2 regions of the Bradyrhizobium australafricanum genome follow, and region 1 is predicted to be linked to the other one. Evidence: riboswitches for the same ligand, from Rfam matches in the RefSeq annotation. Region 1 holds a riboswitch; the other holds the start of a gene.
What was found. A riboswitch is a leader RNA that binds a small molecule or an ion and turns the genes downstream of it on or off. The one in region 1 is predicted to bind glycine.
Positions count from the first base shown of each region.

Region 2: it holds a riboswitch for glycine, as region 1 does, so the genes downstream of both, gcvT (glycine cleavage system aminomethyltransferase GcvT) here and J6525_RS35895 (D-amino acid dehydrogenase) in region 1, are expected to answer to the same signal.

Region 1 is NZ_JAGKJL010000058.1:32,229-37,631, reverse strand. It holds gene J6525_RS35905 (ABC transporter permease) at 1-9, opposite strand, end outside; gene J6525_RS35900 (ABC transporter permease) at 13-954, opposite strand; gene J6525_RS35895 (D-amino acid dehydrogenase) at 1,115-2,473, opposite strand; glycine riboswitch at 2,539-2,653, opposite strand; glycine riboswitch at 2,657-2,763, opposite strand; gene J6525_RS35890 (M20/M25/M40 family metallo-hydrolase) at 2,855-3,985, opposite strand; gene J6525_RS35885 (ABC transporter substrate-binding protein) at 4,251-5,403, shown strand, end outside.
Region 2 is NZ_JAGKJL010000039.1:66,653-72,055, forward strand. It holds gene alaS (alanine--tRNA ligase) at 1-1,806, opposite strand, end outside; glycine riboswitch at 2,008-2,095, shown strand; gene gcvT (glycine cleavage system aminomethyltransferase GcvT) at 2,237-3,382, shown strand; gene gcvH (glycine cleavage system protein GcvH) at 3,403-3,768, shown strand; gene gcvP (aminomethyl-transferring glycine dehydrogenase) at 3,925-5,403, shown strand, end outside.

The DNA of each region.
Region 1 (5,403 bases):
GATCGCCATTGCTCAGTACCGGATACGAGGATCGAGCAGGGTGTAGGCGAGGTCGATCAACAGATTGACCGCGACGTAGATACCCGACGTCAACAGGATCATCGCCTGGATCACCGGATAGTCGCGCGCCAGCACCGCATCGACGGTGAGGCGGCCGATGCCGGGCAGGTTGAACACGCTTTCGGTGACGACGACGCCGGAGATCAGCAGCGCGAAGCCGGAGCCGATCACCGTGATGACCGGCACGGCCGCGTTGCGCAGCGCATGGCGCAGCAGCACGCCGGTCTCGCCGATGCCCTTGGCCCGCGCCGTGCGCACGTAATCCTCGCCGAGCACATCGAGCATCGAGGCCCGCGTCATGCGTGCGATCAGCGCGACATAGATGAAGGAGAGCGTGCAGGTCGGCAGGATGAGGCGCTGGAAGAACGGACCGAAGCCGGCCGAGATGCTCTTGAAGCCCTGTACCGGAACCCAGCGCAGATCAATCGCAAAGATCTGGATCAGCACGTAGCCGATCACGAACACCGGCACCGAGAAGCCGAGCACCGAGAGCCCCATCACGAAGCGGTCGATCCAGGTGCCGTGCTTCCACGCCGCGATCACGCCGAGCGGCACCGCCACCAGGATCGAGAGGATGATGGTAGCTAGCGCGACCGAGATCGAGGGCTCGAGGCGCGGGACGATCATTTCGAGGATCGGCTTGTTCGAGATCAGGGAAACGCCGAGGTCGCCGTGCAGCAGCTTGGCGATCCAGGTGTAGAACTGGATGTAGATCGGCTCGTTCAGACCAAGCGAGGTCCGAATGCGTTCGAGCTGTTCGGGCGTCGCGTTGTCGCCGGCGAGGATGGCGGCCGGGTCGCCCGGCGTCAGCCGCAGCAACAGGAACACGAACAGAGCCACCACGCCCATCACGGGAATGGCGGCGAGGATGCGGCGAAGCAGATATCCGAGCAAATTTGATCCGTTGGGTTGTGGTCGATGAAGTCCCCAGCGGGACCGTTGCACACCAGACCGTAGCACAGATGGTAGCAGACTCACGGTAGAACTTGAGCAAGTCCCATGCCATCGGTGCTGCGGATTTTGCGGTGCAGCTAATCAGTCCTGTTGGCCGCGATTATTCCTCCGGTGAAGTTCGAAGCAGTCCACTGGAAGGTGGATTGATTTCAGCTTTGCGCGCGTTGGCAGGCACGTCGAGCCCGGCACCGAACGACGGCGCCATCGGCGGCGTATCGAGGTCGCGCCAATCGTCGATCGCCTGGGCCACCATCTGCGCCGTCGCCGCCGACAGCGTCCAGCCGAGATGACCGTGGCCCGTGTTGTAGAACACGCCCGGAATCCGTCCGGCGCGAACCACCGGCATCATGTTCGGCATCATCGGGCGCAAGCCCGCCCATGGCACGACTTTCGACGTATCGATCTCCGGGAAATGATGCCGCACCCAGTCCACCAGCGGTTGAATGCGATCGGCGCGAATGTCGCGGTTGAAGCCGTTGAACTCGGCAGTGCCGGCGACGCGGAAGCGGTCGGCGCCAAGCCGGCTGGTGACGATCTTCGCAGCTTCATCGAGCAGGCTGACGGTTGGGGCGGCATTCCGGCTTTGCGGCGCATCGAGCTGCACCGTGATCGAATAGCCCTTCACCGGATAGACATTGACGCGATCGTTGAGCAGGCTGGCGAAGTGGCGGCTCGCCACGCCGGCGCAAATCACGATCCCGTCCGCCTGCAGCTGCTGGCGTGTCGGGACCGCAGCATCATGTGAAGCAGCTTCGTTCCAGCCGATGCGGAAGCCGTCATCGCCGCGTGCGATGGTGTCGACGTCGGCTTCATGGACGAAGCTCGCGCCACGGCGGATGCAGGCGTCGGCAAGCCCACGCGTGAATTTGTGGATATCGCCGGTCGCGTCCGACGGCGTGAAGAAGCCGCCATAGCAGGTTGTCTGCAGCGCGGGTTCGATGACGCGGATTTCGTCCGGGGTCACCGGCCGGCGGTCGAGCCCGCCTTGCTGCAGCAGCGTGTTGACCTTGAGGCCGGCTTCGAAGCCGGCCCTGTCGTGATAGACGTGCAGGATGCCGCGGCGTTCGAGATCGAAGGCGATGTTCTCGCGCTCTGCGATCGAGAACAGATGCTTGCGCGCTTCGATGGCGAGCTTCGTGGTCTCGATGGTGTTGCCGCGATAGCGCGTGATGTGGCCTACGAACTCGCCGATCCAGGAATATTTGTGCCAGCTCGGCTTCGGGTTCATCAGCAGCGGCGCGTCGCTTCTCAGCATCCAGCGCAGCCCCTTGAGGATGGTCGCGGCGCTGTTCCACACCTCGGCATTGCTGGCGGAGAGTTGTCCGCCATTGGCGAACGAGGTTTCCATCGCGGCGTAGCGATGCCTGTCGAGGACAGTCACCTTGTAGCCGCGTTCAAGCAGGGCATAGGCCGTCGTTACGCCGGTGATGCCGGCGCCGATGATCGCGATGTGTGGCATGATAGTTGTCAGGCTCCCGTGGGTTAGAGTCGCCGAACCACCGGTGAAACCGGCATCGGCGCCCCATCTGTCACGGTACCTGAGAGCTTGATCCGCATCGGGCCGGGGCCTGAAGCGAACTATCCCCTTCGGTGGACGTCATGGCCCTCGATGTGCGGCCATGTTCGTCTCTCTCCAGATCGTCCTGACGATACAGTCCTTTTGCCTGAGAGTTTCCGGGGCGGTTGCTCCGTCGGCGCCGAAGGCAACAACACGATTGTTGTCGCTTCGATCTCTCCCGCATCGTCGCGTTGGACGGCCGGACCGTAGGCGAAGCCTCAAAAATGGACAAGGCTAAATTTCGATCCGGCAGTGCCAACGTGTTGTGCAGTGCAATCGATGTCAGTCCAGCGTCGCCAGCAGTGCCGCCATCAGGCGGCCGCGCTCGGCGAGGCTGTCGACCTCGATGTGCTCGTTGAGCGTATGTGCATCGGCGCCGCGAACGCCGAGGCCGTCGAGCGTGGGGATGCCCATCGCGCCGGTGAAGTTGCCGTCCGAGCCGCCGCCGGCGCTGCCGTGCGGCAGATCGAGACCCATCGCTGCCGCAAGGCCTTTTGCCTTTTCATACAGCGCCATGGTGCCCGCATCCGGCTCCCACACCGGGCGCGTAACGCCGCGCGTCACCTTGAAGGTCACGTCGTTGGTGGTGCCCGACAATGCCAGCATGCGCTCGACGCCACGGTCGAGATCGGCCTGGCGCTTGGCCATGCTGAGCGCTTCGCCGGTGCAGGTCGTCGCGACGCAATTGACCCACTGGCCGCCATGCACGATGCCGACCGAGAAGGTGCAGTCCTCGGTGGTCATGCCGTCGATGGCGATGATCTGCCGCGCCATCTCGCGGATCGCGGAGCGGCCGGAAGACAGCGTTGCGCCGGCGTGGCTGGGCTTGCCGGTGGCTTCCAGATTGAAGCGCGCGATCGCGTAGCGGCCGGTGACGACGCCGTTGTTCGGACGGCCGGGCTCCGGCACCAGCACATATTTGTTGCGCGCGGCTTCCGCCTCGATGATGTCGCGCGTCGACGGCGTGCCGACCTCTTCGTCGGGGGTGAACAGCACGGTGATCGGCAGCGGAGTCGTAAAGGAGGCGCGCGCCAATTGCCTGATCGCCTCGATCGACAAATAGTTGCCGCCCTTCATGTCGAAGATGCCCGGCCCGAAGCACTTGTTGCCTTCGCGCCGCCACTTCAGCTTCTCGATGGTGCCGACGGGGTGAACGGTGTCCAGATGGCCGGCGATCAGGATGCCGGGCTGGCCTTGTTTCGGATGGGGAAAACGGGCGCGGACGCAGCCCGCGAAGCCCTGGCGTCCGGCGATGCGCTCGATCGTCGCACCCATGATCGCCATCTCGCGGGCGGCGAGATCGAGCATGCGTTCGACCGCGGCGGCGTCCCAGGTCGGGCTTTCGCATTCCACCCAGCTGCGCAGGCCCTGCAGCATCGTTTCGGAATCAAAGGGGAGATTGGCGGGGTTCATCGTTGTTCTCTCTTGTTGTTCTGACGGCGCCGGCATCGCGCGCGCGTTACGAAAATCTCAGCCGACGATTTTGTAAAGCCAAAATCTGGCGCGCGGCCTCATTCGTTTGTGTACGTCCGATGCGACCTGAAACCGATTGACGCGCTTGGCGCTTGGTGCAAGTCTCGATTTCACAAGCCATACAGCATGTTAGTTCGCCTAAATAACGAACCGCATGCATAACGAATAAGCCGGCTTTGACCAGTTACACGTCAGGAGAGATTGCATGTTCCCTATCTCGCGTTGGAAGCGCCGCACGCTAGCGGCTGCGTTGACGGCGCTCGCGCTGTCGTTCGCACCGCAGGAATTGTCTTTCGCACCGCAGGCGATGGCCGCGGGCAAGACCATCACCGCGGTGATGCACTCGGATCTGCGCGTCATCGATCCGATCATGACCACGGCCTACATCACCCGCGATCATGGCTACATGATCTATGACACGCTGCTGGCGACGGATTCCAATTTCAAGATCCAGCCGCAGATGGCGGACTGGAAGGTTTCCGACGACAAGCTGACCTACACGTTCACGCTGCGCGACGGTCTGAAGTGGCACGACGGCGCGCCGGTCACCGCGGAAGACTGCGTCGCCTCGCTGCAGCGTTGGGGCAAGGTCGACGGCATGGGCCAGAAGCTGATGGACTTCGTCGCGAGCCTGGAGGCGACCGACGCCAAGACCATCACGCTGAAGCTGAAGGAACCCTACGGCCTCGTGCTGGAATCGATCGGCAAGCCGTCGTCGCGCGTGCCGTTCATGATGCCGAAGCGTCTTGCCGAGACGCCGCCGGACAAACCGATCCCGGAACAGATCGGCTCCGGACCGTTCAAATTCGTGCAGGCGGAATTCCAGCCGGGCGTGAAGGCGGTCTATGAGAAGAACAAGGACTACGTGCCGCGCAAGGAGCCGGCGAGCTGGACCGCGGGCGGCAAGGTCGTCAAGGTCGACCGCGTCGAGTGGGTCACGATGGCCGATGCGCAGACCGCGGTGAACGCGTTGCAATCCGGCGACATCGATTTCATGGAGAACCTTCCGTTCGACATGCTGCCGGTGCTCGAAGCCAATCCGGATCTCAAGATCGACGTCCTGAACAAGTTCGGCTTCCAGACCCTCGGACGCATGAACTTCCTCTATCCGCCGTTCGACAATCCGAAGGTGCGCCGGGCTGCGTTCCTGGCGATGAACCAGAAGGACGTGCTCGACGCGCTGGTCGGCAACGCCAAGTACCAGAGGATCTGCGGCGCCTTCTTCGTCTGCGGCACGCCGCTCGAGACCGACGTCGGGGCCGAAACGCTGGTGAAGGGCAACGGCCTGGCGGAAGCCAAGAAGGCGCTTGCCGCATCCGGCTATGACGGCACCCCCGTGGTGATCATGGCGCCGGGCG
Region 2 (5,403 bases), on a different contig from region 1:
CTTCGGATGCACGAAGTCGAAGCGCAGCCGGTCCGGCGTGACCAGCGAGCCGCGCTGCGCGATGTGATCGCCGAGCACCTGGCGCAGCGCCTCGTGCAGCAGATGCGTCGCCGAATGGTTGGCGCGGATCGACGAGCGCCTGGTGTGATCGACCTTGAGCTGCAATGTGGTGCCGACGCCGAGCGTGCCCTGCTCCACCGTGCCGAGATGCACGAACAGATCGCCGGCCTTCTTCTGCGTGTCGGTGACGCGGAACTTGACGCCCTCGCCGGTCAGCACGCCGGTGTCGCCGACCTGGCCGCCGGACTCGCCGTAGAACGGGGTCTGGTTCAGCACGATCGCGCCGCTCTCGCCGGCCTTCAGGCTCTCGACCTCGGCGCCGTCCTTGATCAGCGCCGTCACCGCGCCTTCCGCGCTCTCGGTTTCGTAGCCGAGGAATTCGGTCGCGCCGAGCTTCTCGCGCAGCGGGAACCAGATCGCCTCGCTCGCCGCCTCGCCCGAACCTGCCCAGGAGGCACGCGCCTTCACGCGCTGCCGCTCCATCGCGTCGGTGAACGACGCCTGGTCGACGTTGATGCCGCGCGACTTCAGCGCGTCCTGCGTCAGATCGAGCGGGAAGCCGTAGGTGTCGTACAGCGTGAACGCGGTGTCGCCGTCGAACATGTCGCCCTTCTTGAGGCCGGCGCTCTTCTCGTCGAGGATCGACAGGCCGCGCGCCAGCGTCTTGCGGAAGCGCGTCTCCTCCAGCCGCAGCGTCTCCTCGATCAGCTTCTCCGCACGGACCAGATCCGGATAGGCCTGACCCATCTCGCGGACGAGCGCCCAGACCAGGCGATGCATCAGCGGCTCGCTCGCGCCCAAGAGCTGTGCATGGCGCATCGCGCGGCGCATGATCCGGCGCAGCACATAACCGCGGCCCTCGTTCGACGGCAGCACGCCGTCGGTGATCAGGAACGCCGACGAGCGCAGATGGTCCGCGATCACCCGATACGACCCAACGTTCTGCTCGTTCGGACCGTGCCCGAGGGTAGACGCGGCGGCATCGATCAGATTGCGGAACAGATCGGTCTCGAACACGCTCTCGACGCCCTGCAGGATGCAGGCCATGCGCTCGAGCCCCATGCCGGTGTCGATCGAGGGACGCGGCAGCGCTACGCGCTCCTCCTTCGTCACCTGCTCGTACTGCATGAACACCAGGTTCCAGAATTCGAGGAAGCGATCACCATCCTCCTCCGGGCTGCCCGGAGGTCCGCCCCAGATGTGCTCGCCGCGGTCGATGAAGATTTCGGAGCACGGACCGCACGGACCGGTATCGCCCATCGCCCAGAAATTGTCCGAGGTCGGGATGCGGATGATGCGGTCGTCCGAGAAGCCCGCGATCTTCTTCCAGTAGCCGGCCGCCTCGTCGTCGGTGTGGTAGACGGTGACCAGCAGCTTGTCCTTCTTCAGCCCGAAATCCTTCGTGATCAGATTCCAGGCGAGCTCGACCGCGCGCTCCTTGAAGTAATCGCCGAACGAGAAGTTGCCGAGCATCTCGAAGAAGGTGAGATGGCGCGCGGTGTAGCCGACATTGTCGAGGTCGTTATGCTTGCCGCCGGCGCGCACACACTTCTGCGACGTCGTGGCACGCTGATAGCCGCGCTTCTCGACGCCGGTGAAGACGTTCTTGAACTGCACCATGCCGGCATTGGTGAACATCAAGGTCGGGTCGTTGCGCGGAACCAGCGGCGACGAGGCCACGATCTCGTGCCCGTTCTCCTTGAAGAAGTTCAGAAATGTCGACCTGATGTCGTTGACGCTGCTCATGTTCATCCAATCGGAAAAGGGGCCGGCCAGCCGCAAAAAGGCGTCATTTTCCGGCCGAACGCTTTTAGACATTGCTAGCTGCGGTGTCCAGAAACTGTGCAGGCGGATCATGGGCTTGCCGCGGCAGCACAAAGCCCATTGGATAGTTGCTGCAGCTGCGTTGACAGTCTTGGTGGCGCCGTGTTTTCTACCTACCTATACCTAGTCACGTCGGGAGAGACCGGCTTACCGCCGGCGCCGAAGGAGCAACCGCCCCGGAAACTCTCAGGCAAAAGGACCGCGTGACGTCTGACATCTGGAAAGAGACGCTGGGGTTCGCCCCGATGCGTCCGCCGACGGGATAATACTCTCAGGCACAGCGACAGATGGGGCTTTCTGCAGGTTTCTCAAGGGGAAATAGGTCCCCGGCGGGAACCGCGAGGGCCCTGTGATGCTTGCGCGCGAAACCTCCCCGCTGAAACAGACCCCGCTGCACGCGTTGCACCTTGCGCGCGGCGCCAAGATGGTGCCGTTCGCCGGCTACGACATGCCGGTGCAATACGCGGCCGGCGTGCTGAAGGAGCACCTGCACACCCGCAAGGAAGCCGGCCTGTTCGATGTGTCGCACATGGGCCAGCTCGTGCTGAAGGCCAAATCCGGCAAGGTCGCGGATGCCGCGCGCGCGCTGGAAAAACTGGTGCCGCAAGACATCGTCGGCATCGCGCCGGGACGGCAGCGCTACGCCCAATTCACCAACAATGACGGCGGCCTGCTCGACGACCTGATGGTGGCGAATTTCGGCGATCACCTGTTCCTCGTGGTCAACGCCGCCTGCAAGGCCGAGGACGAGGCGCATCTGCGTGCGAATCTCTCCGACGCCTGCGAGATCGTCTCGCTGGCCGACCGCGCGCTGATCGCGCTGCAGGGCCCGAAAGCCGAATCGGCGCTGGCGAAATTTTGCGCAGACGTCAGCTCGATGAAATTCATGGACGCCGGTCCGCGCCGCGTCGGCGACGTCGACTGCTTCGTCTCGCGCTCCGGCTATACCGGCGAGGACGGCTTTGAGATTTCCGTGCCCGCAGACAAGGTGGAAGCCCTGGTCACCGCGCTGCTCGACAATCCCGACGTGCTGCCGATCGGACTCGGCGCGCGCGACAGCCTGCGGCTCGAAGCCGGGCTGTGCCTTTATGGCCATGACATCGACACCACGACGACGCCGGTCGAAAGCGCGCTGGAATGGTCGGTGCAGAAGGTTCGCCGCAGCGGCGGCGCCCGCGCCGGCGGCTTCCCCGGCGCCGACAAGATTCTCGCGCAATTCACCGATGGCGCCGCGCGCCGGCGGGTCGGCCTGAAGCCCGACGGCCGCGCACCGGTGCGCGAAGGCGCCGCACTGTTCGCCGATGCCAGCTCGACCGAGCAGATCGGCAAGGTGACCTCGGGCGGCTTCGGCCCGAGCCTTAATGCGCCGGTCGCGATGGGCTATCTGCCTACCGCCCTTTCCGCCGTCGGCACCATCGTTTTCGCCGAAGTGCGCGGCCAGCGGCTGCCGCTGAAAGTCGCCGCTACGCCCTTCGTCCCCAATACCTACAAACGCTAAACGCCAAAGGATCGATCCCCATGACGACGCTGTACACGTCCGACCACGAATGGCTCCGCATCGAGGGTGACGTCGCCACGATCGGGATCACCGACTATGCGCAGTCGCAGCTCGGCGACGTCGTGTTCGTCGAACTGCCCAAGGTCGGTCGCAGCCTGAAGAAGGCCGAAGCCGCCGCCGTGGTCGAATCCGTCAAGGCCGCCTCCGACGTCTACGCACCGATCAGCGGCGAGGTGGTCGAGGTCAACGACGCGCTCGCCGCCGAGCCCGCGCTGGTCAATTCGGACGCCGGCGGCAAGGCCTGGTTCTTCAAGCTGAAGATTGCCGACAAGGGCGAGCTCGGCGGCCTGATGGACGAGGCCGCCTACGCCGCGCACACCGCCTGAGAGAATGAAGCAGATTGCGACCACACCCCCACTGTCATCGCCCGGCTTGACCGGGCGACCCAGTACGCCGCGGCCATTCGGCTTAATCACTGATGTCCCGGCGTACTGGATACCCCGCTTTCGCGGGGTATGACGGCTGATAACGAGGACCACGTCATGAACGCGCCCTTCAAGCCGATCAATGAAGCCGCCACCGATTTCGTCCGCCGCCACATCGGACCATCGCCGCGCGACGTCAACGCGATGCTGGAGACGGTCGGCGCCGCAAGCCTGCAGGCGCTGATGAACGAGACGCTGCCGGCGTCGATCCGGCAGAAGGCGCCGCTCGATCTCGGCCGGGCGCTGAGCGAGACCGAGGCGCTCGCGCATATGAGCGAGCTCGCCGCGCAGAACCAGGTGTTCACCTCGCTGATCGGCCAGGGCTATTCCGGCACCATCCTGCCCGCGGTGATCCAGCGCAACATTCTGGAGAACCCAGCCTGGTACACCGCCTATACGCCGTACCAGCCGGAGATCAGCCAGGGCCGGCTCGAGGCGCTGTTCAACTTCCAGACCATGATCTGCGATCTGACCGGGCTCGACGTCGCCAACGCCTCGCTGCTCGACGAGGCGACCGCCGCGGCGGAAGCGATGGCGCTCGCCGAGCGCCACTCGCAGGTCAAGGCGAAGGTGTTCTTCGTCGACAAGGAGGTGCATCCGCAGACGCTCGCGGTGATGCGCACGCGCGCAGCACCCTTGGGCTGGGCGCTGGTGGTCGGCGATCCCCTGACCGAGATCGACAACGCCGATGTGCTCGGCGCGCTGCTGCAATATCCGGGCACATCGGGCGCGGTACGCGACCTTAAGCCTGCGATCGCGTCGCTGCGCGCCAAGGGCGCGCTGGCGATCGTCGCGGCGGACCTGCTGTCGCTGACGCTGCTCGCCTCGCCGGGCGAGCTCGGCGCCGACATCGCGATCGGCTCGGCACAGCGCTTTGGTGTGCCGATGGGTTATGGCGGGCCGCACGCCGCCTATATGGCGGTGCGCGACACGCTGAAGCGCTCGCTGCCCGGCCGCATCGTCGGCCTCTCGGTGGATTCGCGCGGTGCGCCGGCCTACCGCCTCGCGCTGCAAACCCGCGAGCAGCATATCCGCCGCGAGAAGGCGACCTCGAACATCTGCACCGCGCAGGTGCTGCTCGCCGTGATCGCCTCGATGTATGCGGTCTATCACGGCCCCGAGGGCCTGACCCATATCGCACGCAGCGTGCATCGCCGCGCCACCGTGCTTGCCGCCGGCCTGCGCAAGCTCGGCTTTGCGCCGACCAGCGAAGCGTTCTTCGATACCGTGACGGTCGAGGCAGGTAGCAAGCAGATCGAGCTCGTCACCCGCGCGCAGGCGGAGCGGATCAATCTGCGCATCGGCGCGACCACGCTCGGCATCGCGCTCGACGAGACCTCGACGCCGGAGACCGTCGAGGCGGTGTGGCGCGTGTTCGGCGGCAAGCTCAGCTATGCCGAGATCGAGGCCGGCGCGCACGAGGCGCTGCCGAAGGAGCTGCGGCGCACCAGCGCCTTCCTCAGCCATCCGGTGTTCAACACGCATCGTTCGGAGACCGAGTTGCTGCGCTACATGCGCAAGCTCAGCGATCGTGAC